Regions from separate parts of the Bacillus sp. DX3.1 genome, predicted to be linked through region 2. Evidence: predicted binding sites of a transcription regulator. Region 2 holds the regulator's gene; the other holds the start of a gene.
The links. Region 2 encodes Rex, which represses fermentation and respiration genes when NADH is low (regulators of the CRP and FNR family bind a similar motif). Its sites were predicted from a motif close to TTGTGAAATATTTCACAA; they were not measured.

Region 1 (5,045 bases), 810 kb from region 2:
CCAATCGTGTTATTCGGTAATGAAGAGCAAAAGAAACAATATTTACCGCTATTGGCAACAGGTGAAAAATTAGCTGCATACGCATTAACTGAGCCGGGATCTGGATCTGATGCATTAGGTGCAAGAACGACTGCACGCCTAAATGCAGAAGGCACGCATTATGTGTTAAACGGTGAAAAACAATGGATTACAAACTCTGCTTTCGCTGATGTATTCATTGTATACGCTAAAGTTGATGGGGAGCACTTCACAGCGTTTATTGTCGAGAAAGAATACCCAGGCGTATCTACAAGCCCTGAAGAAAAGAAAATGGGTATTAAATGTTCTTCTACTCGTACGTTAATCTTAGAAGATGCATTAATTCCAAAAGAAAATGTACTTGGTGAAATTGGCAAAGGCCATGTTATTGCCTTTAACATTTTAAATATCGGCCGTTATAAATTAGGTGTTGGAACAGTTGGTTCTTCAAAACGTGCATTAGAAATTTCGGCACAGTACGCAAATCAACGTCAACAATTTAAGCAACCAATCGCTCGCTTCCCATTAATTCAAGAAAAATTAGCGAATATGGCAGCGAAAATTTATGCGGCAGAAAGCTCTGTATATCGTACAGTTGGTTTATTTGAAAGCCATATGAGTACATTAACAGAAGAGCAAATCAAAGACGGCAAAGCTGTAGCTGCTTCCATTGCTGAATATGCAATTGAGTGCTCTTTAAATAAAGTATTTGGTTCTGAAGTGTTAGACTATGTTGTGGATGAGGGTGTGCAAATTCATGGTGGTTACGGATTTATGGCAGAATACGAGATTGAAAGAATGTACCGCGATTCTCGTATTAACCGTATTTTTGAAGGTACGAATGAAATTAACCGTTTAATCGTACCAGGCACATTCTTACGTAAAGCAATGAAAGGTGAATTACCACTTCTTCAAAAAGCACAAAAATTACAAGAAGAATTAATGATGATGATGCCAGAAGAAGTGGGCGATGAGCCATTAGCACTTCAAAAATATTTAGTAAATAACGCGAAGAAAATCGGCTTAATGGTAGCTGGATTAGCGGTTCAAAAATACGGTAAAGGTTTAGATAAAGAACAAGAAGTTCTTGTCAACATTGCTGATATCGTGAGCAACTTATATGCAATGGAATCTGCGGTTCTTCGTACAGAAAAAGCAATCAAAGCAACAGGCCTTGAAAAGAATAAGCAAAAGGTTCTATACACAGAAGTATTCTGTCAAGAAGCGTTCAACGAAATTGAAGCACATGCGAAAGAAACAATTATCGCTGTGGAAAATGGTGATATGCTGCGCATGATGTTATCAGCACTTCGTAAATTTACACGTCATACACCGCTTAACGTAATTCCGAAGAAGCGTGAAATTGCAGCGAAAGTGTTAGAGGATGAGCGTTATACAGTTTAATAAGTAATAAAAAACAGTAGTCACGTTTGTGACTACTGTTTTTTTGTTATGTGAAAATATGGAAAAAACACAAAAATAGAGGTGGCTATGAATCAGAGGAGAACTTTATCCCGCATTAACGGGCAGTAAGACCCCCACCTCAAGATTCTAAGGAAATCAAAGAAGATAGGTGGGGGATGAAGAAAATCCCCACTGATTAAAGTTTCACTTTATTAAATAATCTCATTGTGATTCGAGCGGAGAAACGTTGGTCGCAAACAGAATTAGCAAACCGCATGGGCGTTAGCAAACAAACCATTACTTCTATTGAAGCAAATCGATACAACCCGTCTCTCATTTTAGCTTTTGAAATTGCCTATGTTTTTGGTAAGGAGTTTCATGAAGTCTTTCAATATACGATAGAGGGAGAAATAGAATGATGATAGTAATAATCCTAACAGTGGTGAAAAAAAGCCCGTACAAACTACTAAAAATAATGATTTTTACTAATAAAATTAGTTGATTAAACATTTGATAGTGGATGAAAGTCTAATCAATTAATTTGTTAGTTTCATAGAATATAGAGTAATAGAATTTTAGGAAAGGGGTTGTGTTAAATGTCCTTTGAAGAAAGATGCGAATGTAATGAATGTAGAAGTAAAAGAAGAAAAATTGAGGAGGTAGAAAGAATGGGTAATTCTGGGAGAAGATTGGATGGTTTAAGAGAAGGGGATAGAATTGCAGTCGTTTCAGGTGGAACTACGATTGATGGAACAGGAGTTTTTATTCGTATAGAAAATGGATTTCTTATTTGGGTTGATAATGCAGCAAATATTAATGTTACAAGTTTAGATGTTATTAGCATTCGACGAGTTGTTTAATTTTAAATATATAAATACAAATTAAAAAACCGATATAAAACTCTTCTTTTTAGGTAGGAGATAAACTGCCCGTAAAAGCCCGATTGGTGAGGGCTGATAATCAGTGGGGGGATGAAGAAAACCCCCACTGATTAAAGTTTACATTTAGTAGAAAGTAGAAACAAGAAACTTCTATATAAAGAAATTTCAAAATGTAGAAGAGGCTTAAACTTCATTCCACAATTTTCATGAAGAGAGCTTTTTGGTGCATACAATTCGAAAAGAAATACATACTAAATGGTGAATGAACAGAGAAAGGAAGGTTTTTATTATGCCAAATTTAACAGAGCTTGAGTTTGAAAATTTACGCCATCTTATTGGGGGACATGCGACAGTTGCGAACAAATTAGATCAGTATGCGCAGCAGTGTACAGATCCTCAATTGAAACAAATGCTACAGCAAGATGCGCAAGCTGCAAGAAATACAAAACAACAATTAATGTCCTTTTTAGGCTAGGAGGGTGTAGAATATGAACGAAAAAGATATGGTTAACGATTATTTATCGGAATTAAATGCTAGTTTGACTAGTTATGCGAATTACATAGCAGAATCGAATGATGAAAAGTTACATCAAACGCTGATTCACATTCGCAATCAAGATGAAACAAGACAACGTAACGTATATAAATATGCATTGCAAAAGGGATATTATCAACCAGCTGCCCCTGCCAATCCAACGGTAGTACAGCAACTGAAAAGTCAACTAAGCACACAATAATCATGTGAAAACGAGTACTGCGATCATAAGTGGTACTCGTTTTTTGTGTGTCAAGAGCAATATATACGGTATTTTTTTTGAAGTAACAAATATGACATAAGTATGAATCCTTTCTTCACAAAGTGTACATAAAGTTTGTTCGATAATTCACAAAGAATCCATGGTTTCTATAGTGAGAATCCTTATAATAAAGAATATAAAGATAAAACGAAATATAACCAACACCGAAGATTATATTATGAAATAGGGGAGATTCTTATGAATAGAAACACAAGAAAAATCGCAATTATTGGTACTGGGTTAGTTGGATCAAGCTGTGCGTATTCAATTGTGAATCAAGGTATTTGTGAAGAATTAGCATTAATTGATATAAATCATGAACGGGCAGTTGGTGAAGCGATGGATTTATCGCACTGCATTAATTTTACAAATACAAGAACAAAAGTATACGCAGGTACTTATGAAGACTGTAAAGATATGGACATTGTTATTATTACAGCCGGACCAGCTCCAAAACCAGGACAAAGTCGTTTGGACACTTTAGGAGCAAGCGCAAAGATTATGGAAAGTGTTGTATCAGGAGTAATGGAAAGTGGATTTAATGGGATTTTCTTACTAGCATCTAATCCAGTTGATATTATTACTTATCAAGTATGGAAATTATCTGGATTACCAAGAAATCGTGTGATTGGTACTGGAACATCATTAGATTCTTCCCGTCTAACTACAATTTTATCTGAAATGCTTGAAGTGGATCCTCGTAGTATCCATGGGTATTCTTTGGGCGAGCATGGTGATTCACAAATGGTTGCTTGGTCTCATGTAACAGTTGGCGGCAAACCAATCTTGCAAATTTTAGAAGAGCAAAAAGAGCGTTTTGGTGAATTTGATTTTGATGAGATTGTAGAAAAAACTGCAAAAGCTGGTTGGGAGATTTATAAGCGTAAAGGAACTACTTATTACGGCATTGGTAACTCACTTGCTTATATTGCAAGATCTATCTTTAATGATGATCACCGCGTGATTGCCGTTTCAGCAATCCTAGATGGTGAATATGGTGAATATGATATTTGTACAGGTGTGCCAGGAATTATTACAAGAGATGGCGTGAAAGAAGTTGTTGAACTGAACTTATCAGAAGCTGAAGAAAGCCGATTTGCAAAATCAAATGATATTTTACGTGACTACATGAAAACAATCGGTTACTAAAATAGGAGAAGGTGAAACAGATGAAGGAATATATCATGTCTCGTATATTCAAAGGATCTGCCGGAATTGCACAAGGGATTTTCGTATCCCTCGGAATTGGTTTGCTGATAGAAAATATAGGAAGAATCGTTGATATCCCGATGTTAATTACAATCGGAGTTGTGGCGAAATCACTGATGGCACCAGCAATTGGAGCAGGAATTGCTTTTATGCTTGGAGCAAATGGACTCGTCATTTTCTCAGCAATGGTTGCAGGAGCGATTGGAGCTGGATCAATTTCGATTACTGAAGCTGGTCTAATCATTAAAACTGGTGAGCCAATCGGAGCATTATTAACAGCAACTTTAGCAGTTTATATCGGTAAACGATTAAGTGGAAAAACTGCTTTAGATATGATGCTTGTTCCGTTTGCAGCAATATTAGGTTCAGGTGTAGTCGGTATTTGGTTATCTCAAAATATTAGCCCTGTATTAAATGCAATCGGAGCATTTATTAAAGATAGCTCAGCAGGTAGTCCATTTATCGCTTCCATCGTACTTGCGGTTGTTTGGGGACTATTACTAATTTCTCCAGCGTCATCAGCGGCTTTAGCAATTGCACTTAGCCTAGACGGTGTTGCAGGTGGTGCAGCACTTGCAGGATGTGTAGCCCAATTTATTGGATTCTCTGTTATCTCCGCTAAAGAAAACAACTTAGGTGGTATTTTAGCACAAGCACTTTGTACTCCAAAAGTACAGTTGCCGAACATTACTAAAAATCCAATGATTCTCGTCCCAACTGTCGTTGCCAGCGCAAT
Region 2 (5,045 bases):
AACTGCTTCCATTTTGTCAGAATCAGTAATCATGTAAGGAGATGCATATCCACGATCGAATTGCATACCTTCTACTACATCTAATTCTGTTGTGAAGCCTTTAGATTCTTCTAATGTAATAACGCCATCGTTACCAACGCGTTCCATTGCTTCTGCAATTAATTGACCTACTTCTTCGTCAGCAGATGAAATAGCAGCTACTTGTGCGATAGAAGATTTACCTTCGATTGGTTTAGAGATTGTTTTTAATTCTTCAATTGCTGCAACAACAGCCTTTTCGATCCCTTTACGAAGACCCATTGGGTTTGCACCAGCTGTTACGTTTTTTAAGCCTTCAAGAATCATTGCTTGCGCTAATACAGTTGCAGTTGTTGTTCCGTCACCAGCTACATCATTTGTTTTACTAGCAACTTCTGCTACTAATTTCGCACCCATGTTTTCGAATGCGTCTTCTAATTCGATTTCTTTTGCAATTGTTACACCATCATTTGTAATAAGTGGTGAACCAAATTTTTTCTCAAGTACAACATTGCGACCTTTTGGTCCAAGCGTTACTTTTACTGCATTTGCAAGAGTGTCGACACCGCGAAGCATCGAACGACGTGCTTCTTCACTAAATTTAATATCTTTTGCCATAATTTTTGACCCCCTTGGATTTTTAAAAATGTATATAATTAACCAATAATTGCTAAAATGTCACTTTCACGTAAAATCAAGTAGTCTGCACCTTCGTATTTCACTTCAGTACCTGCATATTTTGAGAAGATGATAAGATCGCCTGCTGCTACCTCTAAAGCAACACGCTCACCATTTTCAAGCACACGACCAGTACCTACTGCAATGATTTTACCCTCTTGTGGTTTTTCTTTTGCAGTGTCTGGTAATACAATACCACTTGCTGTTTTTTCTTCTGCTTGAACAAGCTCAATTACAACGCGATCACCTAATGGCTTTAGCATGAACAATAACCTCCTCATTTTTTTATGTAAATTTTCTTTATTAGCACTCAGTAGCTCCGAGTGCTAACACACTTATAATAATAAATAATCTAAATTTCTTTTGCAAGTAAAAAAATCATAATTTTTTGCAAATCAATATACAGGCTTTTTCTACCGAATGATTATCACATAGTCGAGCCTTAGCTCACTTTATATTGCATCGGCTTTTCCGCTTCTCGTATGTTACAATAAGAAAGATGCCATAAGTTGTTTTCTCTATAGATACAGCTTTTTCCTGTTTCCTATTTCATTTTCAAGCAAAGATTTACAAAAAAATAATAAAACACACGGTTATTCTGTACTCCTGGCTGGATGTTTACATGTTATCCTGCCTTATTTCATAACATAAGGGCTAGAAAGGATGGTTAACCAATTTGAAGAAACAGTATTGGTGGATTATAGTTACATATATTCTCATGCAATTATCAGGTGTTATTGGATTACCGCTACTTTTAAAAACCGGACTGTACAATAATAGCGGTTTAACACGAGATGAAAAAATACAACTTATGACTGGCCACTGGGCAATTATTAGCTTTCTCATTGCATTATGCATTGTACTGTGGTTACTCAGAACGGATATTCGCGAAAGCCGTTTAGATACAAAACGCGCAAGTATTCCCGCAACAATTGGTTGGATCTTTATCGGATTCTTTTTAGCTTTCTTTTCTCAAACGATTGCTGGTACGATCGAAATGCGTTTGTTAGGTATTAAGCCAGGCTCTGAGAATACAGAGCGTTTAATGGAAATAGCAAGGACCACTCCTTGGTTCCTCATTGTTGTATCTATACTAGGTCCTATTTTAGAGGAAATTGTCTTTAGAAAGATCTTATTTGGCACACTGTATAAAAGGTTTAATTTCTTTATCGCAGCTATCATTAGTTCACTTGTATTCGCAGCTATCCACTTTGATTTTACGCACCTATTGGTATACACTGCTATGGGTCTTGTTTTCGCCTTCTTATACGTGAAAACAAAACGAATTATCGTTCCCATCATGGCTCACGTTGCCATGAATACATTAGTTGCACTATTTCAAGTCGCATTAAGTAATGAGCAAATACAAGAAATGATAAAAGAAGCAGAAAAAATGCAAGGATTTATCGGAGGATTTTAAATATGAGGAACTCACCATTGTTCATGGCAGCACTGTATTTCCTTCTTGGATGTATTTTTACATACTTAGCAATTATTAATGTTGAAGATACAATCTGGAATTTTTATACGCTACTGCTTGCTGGTATGGCGACAATAGATTTTAATTTAGCACTTCGCCTTATCTTAGTAAAATTCAAAACGAAAACAAAAAAAGAACAATAAAAACGCAGGGGGATTTCCCCTGCGTTTTTATTGTGGATAATTTTTCAAAAAGTAAACCAGCGTTTGTAATTCTACAGCTAAATCAATATGATGAATCCTTATATTCTCTGATACATTTAACCGTGCTGGTGTGAAATTCAAAACTCCATGTACGTTTGTATGAGCTAATCGATCTGCCACAGCTTGTGCAACAGTAGCAGGTACTGTTAATATTGCCACTTGTATATCATCTTTCAAACGTTCTTCAAGTTCATCCAAATGATATACAGGAATTCCTCCGATTTCTTTTCCAACTTTCTCTTCATTTACATCAAAAGCCATTTCAATTTTTGTATTATTATTTTTCGTGAAATTGTAATGTAAGAAAGCGGTCCCTAAATTACCCACTCCAATAAGTGCTACACGTGTTATATCATCTTGATCAAGCGTTTCTCGGAAAAACGACAGTAAATAATTCACATTATAGCCGTACCCTTTTTTTCCCAACGCCCCAAAATATGAAAAATCTCTACGAATTGTTGCGGAGTCTACCTTCACCGCTTCACTTAATTCCGCAGATGATACACGTTGCTTACCAGAAAGGGATAAGTTTTGGATAAATCGATAGTATAGAGGCAATCGTTTGGCAGTCGCCTGTGGAATCTTTTGCTGATCCATAAAACCACTCCTCTCCTCCTATCTCTGTTCATGTAATTTGAACAAATACAGAAGTTTAGCACTTAAGACTTTCCTTGTATAATAGAGAGAGACTTCTCTCTTTATTTTAAACTATACACTATTTTTAGTATGATTGAGAAATATAACATGGCAAAGTTAAGAAATTATTTGAGGTGAAAAAATTGATTTTATTACAAGTAAACGGACTTTCTAAATTGTACGGTGCCGAAACAATCCTTGCAAACATTAAACTTGAAGTACAAACAAGAGATCGCATCGCCCTTGTCGGCCGAAATGGAGCTGGAAAATCTACACTATTAAAAATTATTGCAGGGGAACTTTCTCACGACGATGGTGAAATTATAAAACCAAAAGACGTTTCCATCGGTTATTTAGCCCAGAATACCGGTTTAGAAACTTCATTGACCATTTGGGATGAATTATTAACTGTCTTTACGCATCTACAACACATGGAAAAAGAACTTCGAAGGTTAGAGCAAGAAATGGGTAAGAAAGAAAACTTCTCAAACGCTACTACATATGAAAAATTGCTCGCTGACTATGATCAATTGCAACTGGATTATAAAGATAAAGGCGGTTATCAATACGAAGCGGATATTCGCTCTATTTTAAGCGGCCTTGGTTTTCCAGCAGAAACGCATGGAACAACGATTTCCACATTAAGCGGTGGTCAAAAAACGCGGTTAGCTCTTGGTAAATTGCTATTAACAAAACCAGACTTGCTTATTTTAGACGAGCCGACAAACCATTTAGACATTGATACACTAACATGGCTAGAACAATACTTACAAGGCTATCCGGGCGCTATTCTAATTGTTTCCCATGATCGCTACTTTTTAGACAAACTTGTCACACAAGTATATGAAATCTCTAACAAAGAAAGTAGACGTTACGTCGGAAACTACAGTAAATATTTAGACTTAAAAGCCGCACTCTATGAACAGGACATGAAGCGCTATGAAAAGCAGCAAGACGAAGTTGCAAAATTAGAGGACTTTGTCCAAAAAAATATTGCTCGTGCTTCTACAACAAAGCGTGCCCAAAGTCGCCGTAAACAATTAGAACGAATGGAACTGATGACCAAACCATTAGGTGATTCAAAATCAGCATCTTTTCATTTTGATATCGAAAAGCAAAGTGGGAATGATGTGCTACAAGTAAAAGACGTTTCCATTGGATATAATCAAGAACCGATTATTGAACATGTCAATGTACGATTAACACGAGGAGACAGTGTGGCACTTGTTGGACCAAACGGAATTGGGAAATCTACATTACTAAAGTCACTTGTAAATAAAATCGAGACATTAAGTGGAGACATTTCTTTCGGTTCTAATGCCTCCATCGGATACTACGATCAAGAACAGGCAAACTTAACATCATCAAAGCGTGTTCTGAACGAGCTTTGGGATGAATATCCAATGCAACCTGAAAAAGAGATTCGCACCCTACTCGGCAACTTTTTATTCTCAGGAGACGATGTGTTAAAACCAGTCTCTTCCCTAAGCGGTGGACAAAAGGCAAGATTGGCCCTAGCAAAATTAATGATGCAAAAGTCCAATTTACTCATTCTAGATGAGCCAACGAACCATCTCGATTTAAATAGCAAAGAAATTTTAGAAAATGCCTTAATCGATTTTCCAGGAACTCTTTTATTTGTCTCCCATGATCGCTATTTTATCAATCGTGTAACGACAACAGTCGTTGAATTATCAGCAGATGGTGCACAGGAATATTTAGGTGATTACGATTACTATGTGGAAAAGAAAAATGAAATGTTTGAACGGGCAGAATTTGAACAATTAGAAACAAATGCACCCGCCCAAAAACAAATTGCTCAAGAAAAGATAAATTACCTTGAGGAAAAAGAACGTAAAAAGTTAGAACGTCAACGCTCACGAAAAATTGAAGAATTAGAAGAAAATATCGCGAAACTAGAAGAAGAAATTACAGAATTAGAAGATCAACTTTGTCTGCCGGAAGTGTATGCCGATTACGAACGCGCTAGCGAAATTACAACAGCCAAACAAACGATGCAAGAGCAACTA

Region 1: a site for Rex is predicted at 3,176-3,193, ahead of QRE67_RS23445 (L-lactate dehydrogenase). Genes of this name have one in related genera too.

The regions. Positions count from the first base shown of each region.
Region 1 covers NZ_CP128153.1:4,647,334-4,652,378, reverse strand. Annotated here, with positions in the region: gene QRE67_RS23470 (acyl-CoA dehydrogenase FadE) at 1-1,422, shown strand, start outside; gene QRE67_RS23465 (helix-turn-helix transcriptional regulator) at 1,647-1,841, shown strand; gene QRE67_RS23460 (hypothetical protein) at 2,019-2,282, shown strand; gene QRE67_RS23455 (hypothetical protein) at 2,593-2,778, shown strand; gene QRE67_RS23450 (spore coat protein) at 2,792-3,040, shown strand; gene QRE67_RS23445 (L-lactate dehydrogenase) at 3,299-4,249, shown strand; gene QRE67_RS23440 (PTS sugar transporter subunit IIC) at 4,270-5,045, shown strand, end outside.
Region 2 covers NZ_CP128153.1:276,174-281,218, reverse strand. Annotated here, with positions in the region: gene groL (chaperonin GroEL) at 1-636, opposite strand, end outside; gene groES (co-chaperone GroES) at 675-959, opposite strand; gene QRE67_RS01565 (CPBP family intramembrane glutamic endopeptidase) at 1,373-2,116, shown strand; gene QRE67_RS01560 (YdiK family protein) at 2,119-2,319, shown strand; gene QRE67_RS01555 (redox-sensing transcriptional repressor Rex) at 2,347-2,976, opposite strand; gene QRE67_RS01550 (ABC-F family ATP-binding cassette domain-containing protein) at 3,159-5,045, shown strand, end outside.